3 regions of the Sporosarcina contaminans genome follow, and region 3 is predicted to be linked to each of the others. Evidence: riboswitches for the same ligand, from Rfam matches in the RefSeq annotation. Region 3 holds a riboswitch; each other region holds the start of a gene.
What was found. A riboswitch is a leader RNA that binds a small molecule or an ion and turns the genes downstream of it on or off. The one in region 3 is predicted to bind S-adenosylmethionine.
Positions count from the first base shown of each region.

Region 1: linked by a shared signal. The riboswitch ahead of ACFQ38_RS13450 (VOC family protein) and the one ahead of ACFQ38_RS18280 (bifunctional homocysteine S-methyltransferase/methylenetetrahydrofolate reductase) in region 3 are both predicted to bind S-adenosylmethionine.
Region 2: linked by a shared signal. The riboswitch ahead of ACFQ38_RS11920 (O-acetylhomoserine aminocarboxypropyltransferase/cysteine synthase family protein) and the one ahead of ACFQ38_RS18280 (bifunctional homocysteine S-methyltransferase/methylenetetrahydrofolate reductase) in region 3 are both predicted to bind S-adenosylmethionine.

Region 1 covers NZ_JBHTLT010000111.1:14,800-19,002, reverse strand. The annotation lists gene ACFQ38_RS13455 (SDR family NAD(P)-dependent oxidoreductase) at 280-1,035, shown strand; SAM riboswitch class I at 1,341-1,441, shown strand; gene ACFQ38_RS13450 (VOC family protein) at 1,498-2,313, shown strand; gene ACFQ38_RS13445 (aliphatic sulfonate ABC transporter substrate-binding protein) at 2,366-3,331, shown strand; gene ACFQ38_RS13440 (ABC transporter permease subunit) at 3,344-4,111, shown strand; gene ACFQ38_RS13435 (ATP-binding cassette domain-containing protein) at 4,129-4,203, shown strand, end outside.
Region 2 covers NZ_JBHTLT010000090.1:2,692-6,894, reverse strand. The annotation lists gene ACFQ38_RS11935 (glycerol-3-phosphate acyltransferase) at 1-12, opposite strand, end outside; gene ACFQ38_RS11930 (protein rep) at 233-433, shown strand; gene ACFQ38_RS11925 (DUF2187 family protein) at 1,048-1,278, opposite strand; SAM riboswitch class I at 1,534-1,649, shown strand; gene ACFQ38_RS11920 (O-acetylhomoserine aminocarboxypropyltransferase/cysteine synthase family protein) at 1,784-3,085, shown strand; gene ACFQ38_RS11915 (homoserine dehydrogenase) at 3,209-4,195, shown strand.
Region 3 covers NZ_JBHTLT010000134.1:6,325-10,527, forward strand. The annotation lists gene metH (methionine synthase) at 1-196, opposite strand, end outside; gene ACFQ38_RS18280 (bifunctional homocysteine S-methyltransferase/methylenetetrahydrofolate reductase) at 177-2,036, opposite strand; SAM riboswitch class I at 2,230-2,334, opposite strand; gene ACFQ38_RS18285 (hypothetical protein) at 2,448-2,627, shown strand; gene ACFQ38_RS18290 (biotin transporter BioY) at 2,763-3,359, shown strand; gene bioB (biotin synthase BioB) at 3,356-4,203, shown strand, end outside.

The DNA.
Region 1 (4,203 bases), on a different contig from region 3:
AAAGTCTTGTTTTAATACCATGAGAAGTTTATGTGTTTCTACATGCGGTTATGCGCTGTTGTTTTGTTTTATGCGCTATTATAGGTATTTATTTGTATGAAAGCAGTCGTTATGCATTTATTTATGCTTTCCGTTTTTAAGGCTTTAATTAGAAGAAGCAATGTATTATGTATGGATGCATCGGCAAACAATATATAGATAACCGAAGAACTTGTTGTTTTATACAAAAGTATTTTAGTGTTAAAATAGTTTTAGACTCATGAAAAGAGGAGAATTTAAATGGGAAAATTGTTAGATAAGGTTGTCATTATTACTGGCGGAGCTGGTGGGATAGGAGGTGGAATGGCGAAGGCGATGGTAAAGGAAGGTGCTGTCGTAGCTATTGTGGATGTGAATAAAGAGACGGGAGAAGAGATGCTGAAGGAGCTTCAAACTCATTCTCCAAAGTCTATGTTCATTCAAGCAAATTTAATGGATCATGGCAATTTGTATAAGATTGTTAATACAGTCGTAGAAAAATACGGTCGGTTGGATGTATTAGTTAATAATGCGCATGCTTCTAAGCAAGTGCCATTGGAAAATACAACTCAGGCAGATCTGGATTTATCTGTTGGAACAGGGTTTTATCCAACGTTTTATTTAATGCAGGCTGCTTTGCCACATTTAAAGGAGTCGAAGGGAAATATAATTAATTTTGCTTCCGGTGCTGGATTGGCTGGTCATGAGACGCAGGGTGCATATGCTGCTGCCAAAGAGGCAATACGAGGATTATCCCGTGTAGCTGCAAATGAGTGGGGACGCTTTGGCATTAATGTAAATATTATTAGCCCTATTGCATATTCTCCAGGCGTTGAGGCGTGGTCGAAGGCACAGCCAGAGTATTATGAAGCGGTCAAAAATAAAATTCCTTTAGGGCGCTTTGGAGATGTTGAAAAGGATATCGGTCGGGTTGCCGTCTTCTTAGCATCGGAGGATTCTCAATATATTACGGGTCAAACAATTATGACAGATGGTGGCTCTATTATGTTGCATTGAAGTCATTACAAGACTTTCTATCCAAGAGATAGTCACTTGTATAGAAAGTTGTTGTGGAGGAGTAATGAAGTTAGTGAGATGCGCATTTGGACATTCATGTCTGAGTGTGTATTTTTTATGGAAATAATGTATCGCCAAGTATAAAGTACTAATCTTTTGGCAGAAGAATGATACCATTCGAAGCAAGTGTTAACAAAGCGATCTTAAGTCTTCTTTCTTATTCATACTAAACTGATAAGAATAGTTAAAATAATGTTTGACTTTGTGTAAGGGAACAAGTAAAGTATGTACTAATTACATATTGTATCTTATCAAGAGAGATGGAGGGAGTGGCCCATTGAAGTCTCAGCAACCAACCTTTAGGTATGGTGCTAATTCCGCCAAGTTGTAACTTGGAAGATAAGAAGCGGATATGAATTTCTCTTCTTATAGAAGGGATTTTTATTTTAAGGGGGAAAAGATATGGAATTTGTATTTGATCATCTTGTGCACTTTGTAGAGGAGCCGGAGAAAGCAGTGCAAGAATTTCAGGCTGTTGGCTTTCATGCAGTAGAAGGCGGTGTCCATGAGGATCGGGGAACGTATAACGGGTTAAGCTATTTTGGTTTATCCTATATCGAGTTTTTAGGAACATATGACCGTAATTTAGTGAAAAATACAGAGCATCCGTCATTTAGTTTAATTTCTACAATTATTAGAGATGAGTTTCGGGAAGGTTTTGCCCGCTTTGCTATTCGGACGACTAATATTGAAGGCGTGGCACAACGATTCAAGGAACATGGATTAAAAGTGACCGGACCGGTGCCACTCCATAGGAAGAGACCGGATGGCTCGGTTGTAAAATGGCAATTGCTTTACGCAGGTACAGATGAAGAGGGCCCTGAGCTACCGTTTATTATTCAATGGGAAGCGGAGGATGATGAAAGGGAAAAAGATTTGATACAGCAGAAGGTCATGGCAGACCATCCAAATGGAGAGGCGTTGAAAATAGCTTCCCTATCGTTTGCCGTAAAAGATTTGAAAGAATCTGTTAGGCAATGGTCCATATTGCTGAACGCACCTGTCAAAGATGCATATACTGATGAAAAGTTAAATGCACAAGGTCAGGCAGTTGTAATTGGTGATGTGGAGATTATCTTTTATGAACCAATTGGGAAAGGAATTGTACAGCATAAATTAGAGTCACGTGGGGAGAAGCCTTTCCAAATTGTTATTCAAGGAGGGAAAGAGGAAAAATCATTCGACCTATTTCATGGTCATTATATAATCAAGCAGTGAAAAATTTTTATGTATAAAACCAAGTAAACTAATATGAATAGGAGATATATGAATGAGAAAAGGATTTTACTTAATAGTTTTCGCTGCAATTGTATTGTTTTCATTGGCAGGATGCAGCGGGGAGAAGGCTTCAGACAGCGCAGAAGCCTCTGAAAAGGTGGTGCGTGTTGGTTTCCAAAAAGGAAACACATTAAATATATTGAAAGAAAGTGGAATATTAGAGAAAAAGTTGGAGGCAGAGGGCTATCGGGTAGAATGGCGGGAATTCGTTCATGGAGGCACATTGTTAGAAGGGCTGTTTACAGGGCATATCGACTTTGGGCATGCAGCAGATGGCTCCGGCATTAATGCGCAAGCAGGCAATAAACCGTTCGTCTATGTAGGCGCAGATTTGCCGAATCCGGAAGGTGTGGGGTTGTTAGTTCATAAAGATTCAGGGATCACTTCAGTTGATCAGTTGAAAGGGAAGAAGATCGGTGCATTGAAAGGCGGCAACCATCATTATTTGGCCATCTTGGCAGTCGAGGATGCCGGCCTTTCAATAGATGATGTTGAGTGGGTATATTTGCAAGATGCAGCACAGCAAAGAACAGCTTTTGAGACGAATAAAATCGACGCGCTTGCAACGTATGATCCGTTTTTTGCCGGTGTGGAAGTTGATTTAAAGACCGTTAACCTAACGGAGGGCAAAGATTATGGCTATCCAAACCGCACATTCTATTATGCGAATGAGGATTTTTATAAAAAGAACCACGAATTAGTCGAGTTAATTTTAGAAGCGACAGATGAATCCGATCAGTGGGCGAATGAAAATAAAGATGAGGTCGTTAAGCTTGTCTCTAACATGTTAGGAATTGACGAAAAAGTGATTGAGCGAGCAGTCGACCGCAGGCAATATGCTGTTGATCGTATTGACGATTCAATTATAGAGGCACAACAAAAGCAGGCGGATACTTATTATGAAATCGGATTGATTCCAAATAAAATCGACATTCGTGATCGGGTTCCGAAGAAGTAAGGAGGAAGAATGATGGTGATTCAGTTGAAACGGACGGCTATTCCATGGCTTATTCCAATTTTCATCATCGTTGCTTGGCAGGTGGTCGTATCAGGCGGATTCGTCTCCCCACAGCTGCTGCCCGCACCTTTGACAGTATTGAAAAGCTTATATCAATTAGTAGTATCTGGGGATCTGACTTACCATATGGCTGCGAGTTTAGGGAGAGCGTTAATCGGGCTTGTAATTGGCGGGGGAATAGGCTTCATTTTGGGTATAGCAAATGGGCTATCAAAGTTCTCATATGCTTTTACGGATACGACATTGCAAATGATCCGCAATATCCCAAACTTGGCCCTCGTGCCGCTTGTCATCATATGGTTTGGAATCGATGAAGGAGCTAAGATTTTCTTAGTTTCGATCGGGGTAATGTTCCCAATCTATATTAATACGCTGCATGGCATACGCAATATCGATCCGGGATTTATTGAAATGGGCAGAATGTATGGGCTGAAGGGCTGGAGGCTTTTTAAAGAAATATTGCTCATAGGTGCTTTGCCATCCATTTTTGTTGGGCTACGCTATTCTTTAGGCGTAATGTGGATGACTTTAATTGTGGCAGAGACAATCGCATCGACACGGGGTGTCGGTTACTTGGCAATGACTGCACAACAGTTCATGCAGTCGGATATTATTATCATTACAATTTTGCTCTATGCCTTATTTGGGAAAGTGGCCGATCTGCTCGCTCGCTATGGGGAGCGGAAAGCATTGAAGTGGCATAAAGGATATGTTCAATAAAAGAATGGAGGTATAGTATGGCACTGATCGACAGGGAAAAGGAATTGCAGAACGAGCATGCTGTAGAAATTACATTGCAGCAAGTGACGAAA
Region 2 (4,203 bases), on a different contig from region 3:
CCATATAAGCATGTCAATTCCCCCAGACTGATGTGTTTTCATCATACGCTGGCGGATGGGGAAGGTTCAATATGTTTTAAGGTAAATATATTGAATATGTTTATTTTCAACGAAACTACAATCGTTTATTTGAAAAAAAGTCGATGGTAGGAGAGGCTTTTCTATGCAGCAAATGATTTCGGATTAAAATGCAATTTTTGAGGTATCTAAATATCCGGAAAAAGATACAGACGTGATCCGAGGGAATAAGATCACGGCGGAAAATATTCAGACGATCAAGGATTTGGACAAGGCATTGGCTTATAAGAGGCGGATTTCTTATGGTGGTTTGTTGAAGGAAATACATAAGGAGTTGCAGTTTGGAGATGTTGAGGACGGAGATTTGATTTACATTGATGAGGATTCGGATGAGGTGGCAAAATGGGGCTGTTGATGTGATGGCATGGAGGTTTAAGGAATTATGTTATTAGAGAAGGTAAAAACATATGAGAGTAGCTGTCTTTTCTGACGAGCTACTCTCTTTTTTTATTTTCCGGAACTTAAATTTAGTTCATTAATTTCTTTTTGAAATCTTTTTTCAGCGTCTTGTTTTATTTGTTCATGTTTCATTTGAATGTCATTTTGTTCATTTACAGAGATACTCTTATTTTCCTTTGGCCATTTTAGTCGAACCTGACTTGAATCATAACTTGTTAAAATTGCAGGAATAAGATAAAAAGACCAAGAGTGAAACTTGTTGCAGAGAAAAATTATGGAAACCCTCAACGGCAAATGCCTGACTGGAGCGATAGCGGAAGAAATTTAAGGAGTTCACAATTTCACTGCACCTGAACCCTCTTGGCTCAAAGGAATAAATGGATTCGCCATTGGATAAGTTTTAGCTTGTTGATAAACGCTCGCATACTAAGTTGCTTTTCTGCAAGCGTTTTTCAAGCCGAGCTGTAGATTCCTTCTCTATTACTGAAAATAAAAAGACTGTAGATAAAGTGAAAAGGTACTTTGTCTACAGTCTGGAGGCATCTCTACATGAGATGCCTCTTCGTATAATTAATCTACTGTGTAGTTCTTATGGGAAACAACGGTTAAATTGGAAGCTACGCCAATTCGGTCGGCGTCATCTTCTGAAATCTTTACAATGACCGAGTTCTCGAGTATTTTATGAATCGTTCCATTTACTCTATGGTCATTGCGGACGAAGGAAATCTCTTCGTCGATATGACGCGCAGCGACAAAATCTGAAACAGGTTTTTCCTTACGTGAAAAAGTCAATCGAATCACTCCTACCGTTCATTCTCATCATCTTTCAAAATGAAAAAATGCTTAGGCCTGTCCTAAGCAATCAAAAGCATGATGGAAAACAACTGGTTGTAACCGATCTCTATCAAGTTGTCTATTGATAGTATACCATAAATTGTCGAACTTCGCTGAAAGTAGAATTGCAACATAAGTTTCAGAAAAATAATAAGAATCTCTTGACTTTTAAAATTGGTCCTCCTATACTGTACAACAAGATGAAAAACTGAATCACCCATACTCTTATCAAGAGCGGCGGAGGGACTAGGCCCTGCGATGCCCGGCAACCAGCAAGTGACGAACTTGCAAAGGTGCTACTTCCTACAGATTCGTGCAAACGGTCTGAAAGATAAGGGGAGGAATAAGCGAAAGCGTAACCCTCTTCTTAGCGAAAGGGGTTATTTTTTTATTCCAAAAACCCCCAACGCCTCCGCATTGCACATTATTTGTTGCATTTTCATCTTACACTAATACTTTGGAGGTAATACACATGACTGCAAACAACTCTCTTCAACCGGAAACACTTCTTCTACATGGCGGCCAAAAGCCAGATCCAATCACAGGATCAAGAGCCGTACCAATCCATCGGACGACTTCGTTCGTTTTCCGCGACACTGAACATGCACAAAACTTATTTGGCCTGCAAGAAGCGGGCAATATTTACACTCGAATCACGAATCCGACTGTAGCGGTATTTGAAGAACGCATTGCGCTACTTGAAGGAGGTACAGCTGCGGTCGCACTATCTTCTGGCATGGCGGCAATCGCGTTTTCGATTTTAAACATTGCGGGCGCTGGCGATGAAATCGTAGCGGCAAGCAATCTATACGGTGGAACATATAATTTATTCGCAGTGACGCTGCCGCGCTATGGCATCAATGTGAAGTTCGTCGACGCTACGAATCCTGAAAACTTTAAAGCCGCAATTACAGATAAGACAAAGGCTTTATTTGCTGAAACAATCGGAAATCCAAGCTTACACGTTTTAGATATCGAAGCGGTGGCGGAGATTGCTCATGCGCATGATATACCGTTGCTCATTGATAATACTTTTGCTTCACCTTATGGCTGCAATCCGATTGAATTCGGGGCCGATGTAGTGATCCATTCCGCCACAAAATGGATTGGCGGTCACGGCACGACAATTGGCGGCATCGTAGTCGATGCGGGCAAATTTGATTGGACGAAAGGTAAATTCCCTTTGTTTACAGAGCCGGACGAAACATATCATGGTCTTCGCTATGGCGTCGACACGGCGACAGCTGCATTTGCCACGAAGCTTCGCGTCCAATTATTGCGTGATTTTGGTCCTTGCTTGGACCCAGATAGCGCGTTCAATTTCCTCCAAGGTTTGGAGACACTTCATCTCCGAGTAGTGAGACATAATGAAAATGCTCAGAAAGTTGCCGCTTTCCTACAGTCCCATCCATCTGTTGAGTGGGTAACTTACACAGGTTTGGAAGACCACCCTTCACATGAGCATGCTAAGAAGTATTTGAAAAACGGCTTCGGTTCCATTATTGTTTTCGGCATTAAAGGTGGACGTGAAGCGGGGCGTAAGGTAATTGACAATATCGAGATTTGGTCGCATGTCGCCAACGTCGGTGATGCCAAGTCATTGATCATTCACCCTGCATCCACTACACATCAGCAATTGTCTGCTGAAGACTTGGAAAACTCCGGTGTAACCGAAGAGCTGATTCGCTTGTCTGTCGGTCTCGAGTCGCCTGAAGATATCATTGCAGACTTGCAACAAGCGATTGAAAAAGCAGCGCCGGTTACAGTTCAATAGGTTCATAAGTAGTTGCAGGGGACATTCCAATGCTTCGCTTATGATGCAATAGCATCTTGTTTAGAATTGCAACATAGTGAACTAAAGTAAATGCCCCTGCGCTTTTGAAAGGAGGTGGATGGAATGCCGTCATTCAAAGCAGCGATCTTAGGTTTTGGCACTGTCGGTGAAGGTGTGTATAGAATTTTACAAGAGAAGCGTGAAGAAATAAGAGAAAATACAGGTTTCACGGTTGATGTCGTCACCATCCTTGTGAAAGATAAGACGAAAAAACGCAAGCCGATTAGTGGTGTGAAAATTACCGATAATATTCGAGATATCTTAGACGATCCGGAAATAGACGTTGTGTTCGAAGCAATTGTCGGGGAAGAGCCTGCTTACACATATTTATCAGATGCGATAGAAAAAGGCTGCCATATTATAACGGCCAATAAAAAAATGTTTGCTAAACACGGTCCAGCTCTATTGAAACATGCAGAGTTCCGTAATGTGCAAGTTGGTTTTGAAGCGACAACGGCAGGCGGTGTCCCGGTCATTCGGACGGTTAGCAATCTATTGGCCGGTGACCGCATAAAACGGATTCAAGGAATCTTAAATGGTACTTCGAATTTCATTTTGACGAAAATGCGTGAAGAGGGATCGCCATTTAAAAAAGCGCTATTGGATGCTCAGAAAAACGGCTTTGCGGAAGCGGATCCATCCGATGATGTGGACGGCACAGATGCATTCCGTAAGCTGATGATCCTAAGCTCTCTATCTTTCGGTCAACAACCAGATTGGGAAGACGTCCCGGTGGTAGGGATCGAGCATATTCAACCAATTGATGTGATAGATGCTTCAAAAGGCGATCTTCGATATCGTCACGTTGCAGATATATGGATAGATGACAACGACAAGCTGTTAGGTACGGTAGGACCTGTCTTAATTGGAGCGAATCATCCGCTTTTCAGTATAGACGGTGTCGACAATGCAATCATTATAGAAACAGAATATCTTGGACAGCTGACTTTAGTCGGTCCTGGCGCCGGCATGTATCCTACAGGCAGCGCAATGGTTGCTGATTTGCTTCATATCATTCGCCAGCAAGAAGTGGTGATGGTGACAAATTAATCAAAAGG
Region 3 (4,203 bases):
CGGCTTCCAAATAAGCACGGTGGATTTTGTCTAAAATGTCAGGTCTCAGTACATTTAAATATTCATTGCAGCCTTCGTATTCTTCGCCCCCAAAATCTTCGGCAGATAAGTTTTCGGCTTGCAACATTGTGCCCATCGCCCCATCTATGATGAGGATTCTCTTTTCAAGATGCTGTTCAATAAGATGTTTCGGCATGGACAAATTCCCTCTCCTTCTTCCCATCCAATAGTTGGATATGTTTTATTAACTCCAATGACATATCGTATCGGAGAAATGGTGTAATGATATAGATGCCATTGAAAAGTTTCGCCGCTGTATCGATCAATTCCTTTGAGATAGCAATACCTTCCGCTGTAGCCCGTTCGCGGTCATCTCCACAATCGCGCATCCGTGCAAGTACATCTTCAGACAGCTTAATACCAGGTACTTCATGATGCAGGAATTCGGCATTCCGAATATTCGTCAACGGCATAATGCCTATGAAAATCGGTGTATCCAAATGCTTTGTCGCTTCATATATTTCCTCGATTTTCTCTTTCGTATAAACAGGTTGTGTAATGAAATAATCCGCCCCACACTCAATTTTCTTTTCCAACCGCTTAACGGCACGATCCAATACTCGGACATTAGGATTGAAGGCGGCGGCTACTGAAAATTTCGCTTTTTTGCGGAGCGGTTTCCCGGAGAAGGAAATGCCTTCGTTCAACTGCTTAATGAGTTGAATTAATTCCAAGCTCGATACGTCGTAGACGCTCGCTGCTCCCGGAAAATCGCCGACCTTCGTAGGATCGCCAGTAACTGCCAAAATATCGTGGATACCAAGTGCATCAAGCCCCATTAAGTGTGATTGCAAGCCAATTAGATTATGATCGCGGCAAGTTAGATGCACTAGTGGTCGTATAGCATGCTGTTGTTTCAATATAGAGCCCATCGCCATATTGCTAATCCGTGGCGAGGCTAAAGAATTGTCTGCCATCGTTACAGCGTCAACTCCTGCGTTATAAAGCTGTTTCGCCCCTTCAATATAAGCTTCCGTTTCTAAATGGCGAGGCGTATCCAGTTCGACGATGACTGTCCGTTCTCTTTTGGCCTTTTCATGAATGGGTTCGAATAATGCAGGTTCAGCATCGCGTATTACAATCGGTTTTTGGGATTTAACTTCTTTCTTTGTAACCGGCTTTAAGCCGGCTAATTGTTTTTTAACAGCTGCAATATGTTTAGGTGTCGTGCCGCAGCAGCCGCCGATCAGACGAACCCCTTCATCGCGCAGTAAAGCGGCTGCTTTTCCGAAGTAATCAGCTTCAGATGAGTAGACGATTCGCCCATCTTCCACATCAAGCAAACTGGCATTCGGAGCTGCGGAGAGCAGAAGTCCATCCGTGAGATTCACTTTTTCAAATGCTTGGATTGTATGGTAAGGACCTAACCGACAGTTGACTCCGACGACATCAGCCCCTAAATCGGAAAGCCTATGCAATGCTTCGTTCAGCACCAAGCCATTTTGGAGTATTCCCGGTTCCTCCATGGAAACTTGGGCGATGATAGGCACATCTGTTAATTTCTTGAGTGCCTCGACAACTGTCGTCAGCTCTTCAAAATCATAGTACGTTTCAAGCAATAAACCGTCAGGATCTCCGGACAATAAAGCATCAGCCTGTTCATGGACAATATGGAGAACTTCTTGCAAAGAGGCATCGCTTTTACGGATTCCACGTAATCCGCCGATTGTCCCTAAAACGTATTGTCCTCTGCGTGCGGCTGCCCGCTTGGCAATGCCCATTGCAGCTGTATTGAATTCCTTCACACGATTCTGCATGCTGTAGCGAGATAATTTCAATGCGTTGGCGCCATATGTATTGGTTTGAATGATGTCCGCACCTGCAGCGATATATTCCTCATGGATTTTTTCAATCACTTCTGGTTTTTCTACATTTAGCTCTTCGTAGCAAAAGTCGATTCCGTATGAGTAAAGCAATGTTCCCATCGCACCGTCCGCCGTCAAAATATCTGTCTTCAATCTTTCAAGTAATGTCATGTTTTCCACCCTTTCTTTGCATATTGTTCAATCAAGGAATAGATGAAAATAATTATTTTTGATTCAGCACGTTATGAATATCCGCAGAATAATGGATATTATGCTTGCGAAGGAGAGTGGTCATTTGCTGAAATAAAAATAAAAAGCCTTCTGAAAATAAGAAGGCTTCGAATATGCGAATAAAGATCGCTCCTTCTCATCTATCAGGCAAGTATGCCTGCTGGAATTAGCACCTGACCAATAATGGCTGGTTGCTGAAGCTTCGACGGGCCAGTCCCTCAGCTTCTCTTGATAAGAATAGATATGCAGTTATTAGAATAATTTAAAGTATCATACCCTTTATTGTTTCATACGTCAATAGCTGAATTATGATAGAATGGGCGTACGAATAGAAAATAGTAGGTGAAAACGTTGAGGATTTTCAAATTTTCCGTTCCAATTGCGCTTTTGGTTGCTGGGATTGCATGGGTTATGCTCAGTAAAAGCTTTCAGGAAGTTCCGGGTATGCATCGTGTTTGGATTACGATTGGAGCAGCAGTCCTGAGCGGGGTACTTGCCCATTTTTTATTTCCTAAGAGCGAAGATAAATAACGTTGAAAAATCGATAGCGAAAATAGCTGTCGATTTTTTATTGTACTATTTGAGTTAACTTAAAATATTTTTGGGTTGACACAAATGGTGTCAGCTATTATTCTATTAACAGAAAACAAAAGGGGTGTATATTGAATGACTACGACAACTGTGAAAACGAAAAGTTCTATGAGTGCACTGAGCCTTGTCTATTGCGGAATGTTTGCAGCACTTATGATGATCGGAGCGAATATTACAACGTTTGTGCCGTTCTTAGTAGTTGGTGGGGTGCCGATTACGTTGCAAACGTTTTTCTCTATTTTGGCAGGTTTGATTTTAGGAAGCCGTTTAGGTGCAATATCGATGACGGTATATATGGCATTAGGGCTTGTAGGGGCACCGGTATTCGCAAAATTTCAAGGCGGATTTGGATCTATTTTAAGCCCGACTTTTGGTTTTGTTTTGTCATTTATTCTTCTTGCATACGTAGCGGGATTGATCGTTGAAAGGTATGGGAGCTTGAAGAGCTATATCGTTGCTGCGTTAGTCGGGATGAGCATCAATTATTTATTCGGCACGAATTGGATGTATTTTTCGTACAAGTTTTGGGCAGCTGCACCGGATGCATTCAGTTATGCAGTTGCATGGGCGTGGATGGTTCCTCCGTTGCCGAAAGACATCCTATTATCGGTTTTGGCAGGCATTTTCGGCCACAGGATGTATAAAGTGCTGAAAGTGAGGCGATCGCATTGAGGGGACTCGACTTTAATGCCATAGCGGATCGTGTGCTGTCAGGCGAGGACATTACGGATGAAGAAGCGATGGCCATTTTGGACTGCCCTAATGAGGAGCTGCTTCTGTTGTTGCATGCTTCATATAAAATCCGGAGTTTTTATTATGGGAATAAAGTAAAGTTGAATATGATCATCAATACGAAATCAGGTTTATGTCCGGAAAACTGCGGATATTGTGCCCAATCGATTGTTTCAAAAGCGCCAATTGAAAAGTATGCGATGATGAAGCAGGAAGAAATCGTCGCAGGTGCTGAACGAGCGGCATCTGTAAATGCAGGGACGTACTGTATCGTTGCGAGCGGACGTGGACCGGTGAACAGGGAGCTTGAAATTGTCGTTGACGCAGTCAAAGAAATTAAATCAAAGCACCGTGATATGACGGTGTGCGCTTGTCTCGGCATTTTAAAGCCGGAACAAGCAAAACGGCTGAAAGAAGCGGGCGTTGACCGATACAATCACAATATTAATACGTCGGCAGCCCACCATAATAACATTACAACGTCGCATACATACGAAGATCGTGTCAATACGGTATCTTTAGCTAAAGAGGCCGGTATTTCGCCGTGTTCCGGCGTTATTGTCGGCATGCGCGAAACGAAAGCGGATGTCATTGCAATGGCGCGTAGTTTGCATGCGATGGATGCTGACTCAATTCCAGTAAATTTTTTGCATGCAGTTGACGGCACGCCGCTTGAGGGGACGAAAGAACTGACGCCGCGATACTGTTTAAAAGTGCTTTGCCTGTTCCGTTTTATGAATCCAACGAAAGAAATTCGGATTTCGGGAGGCAGGGAAGTGAACTT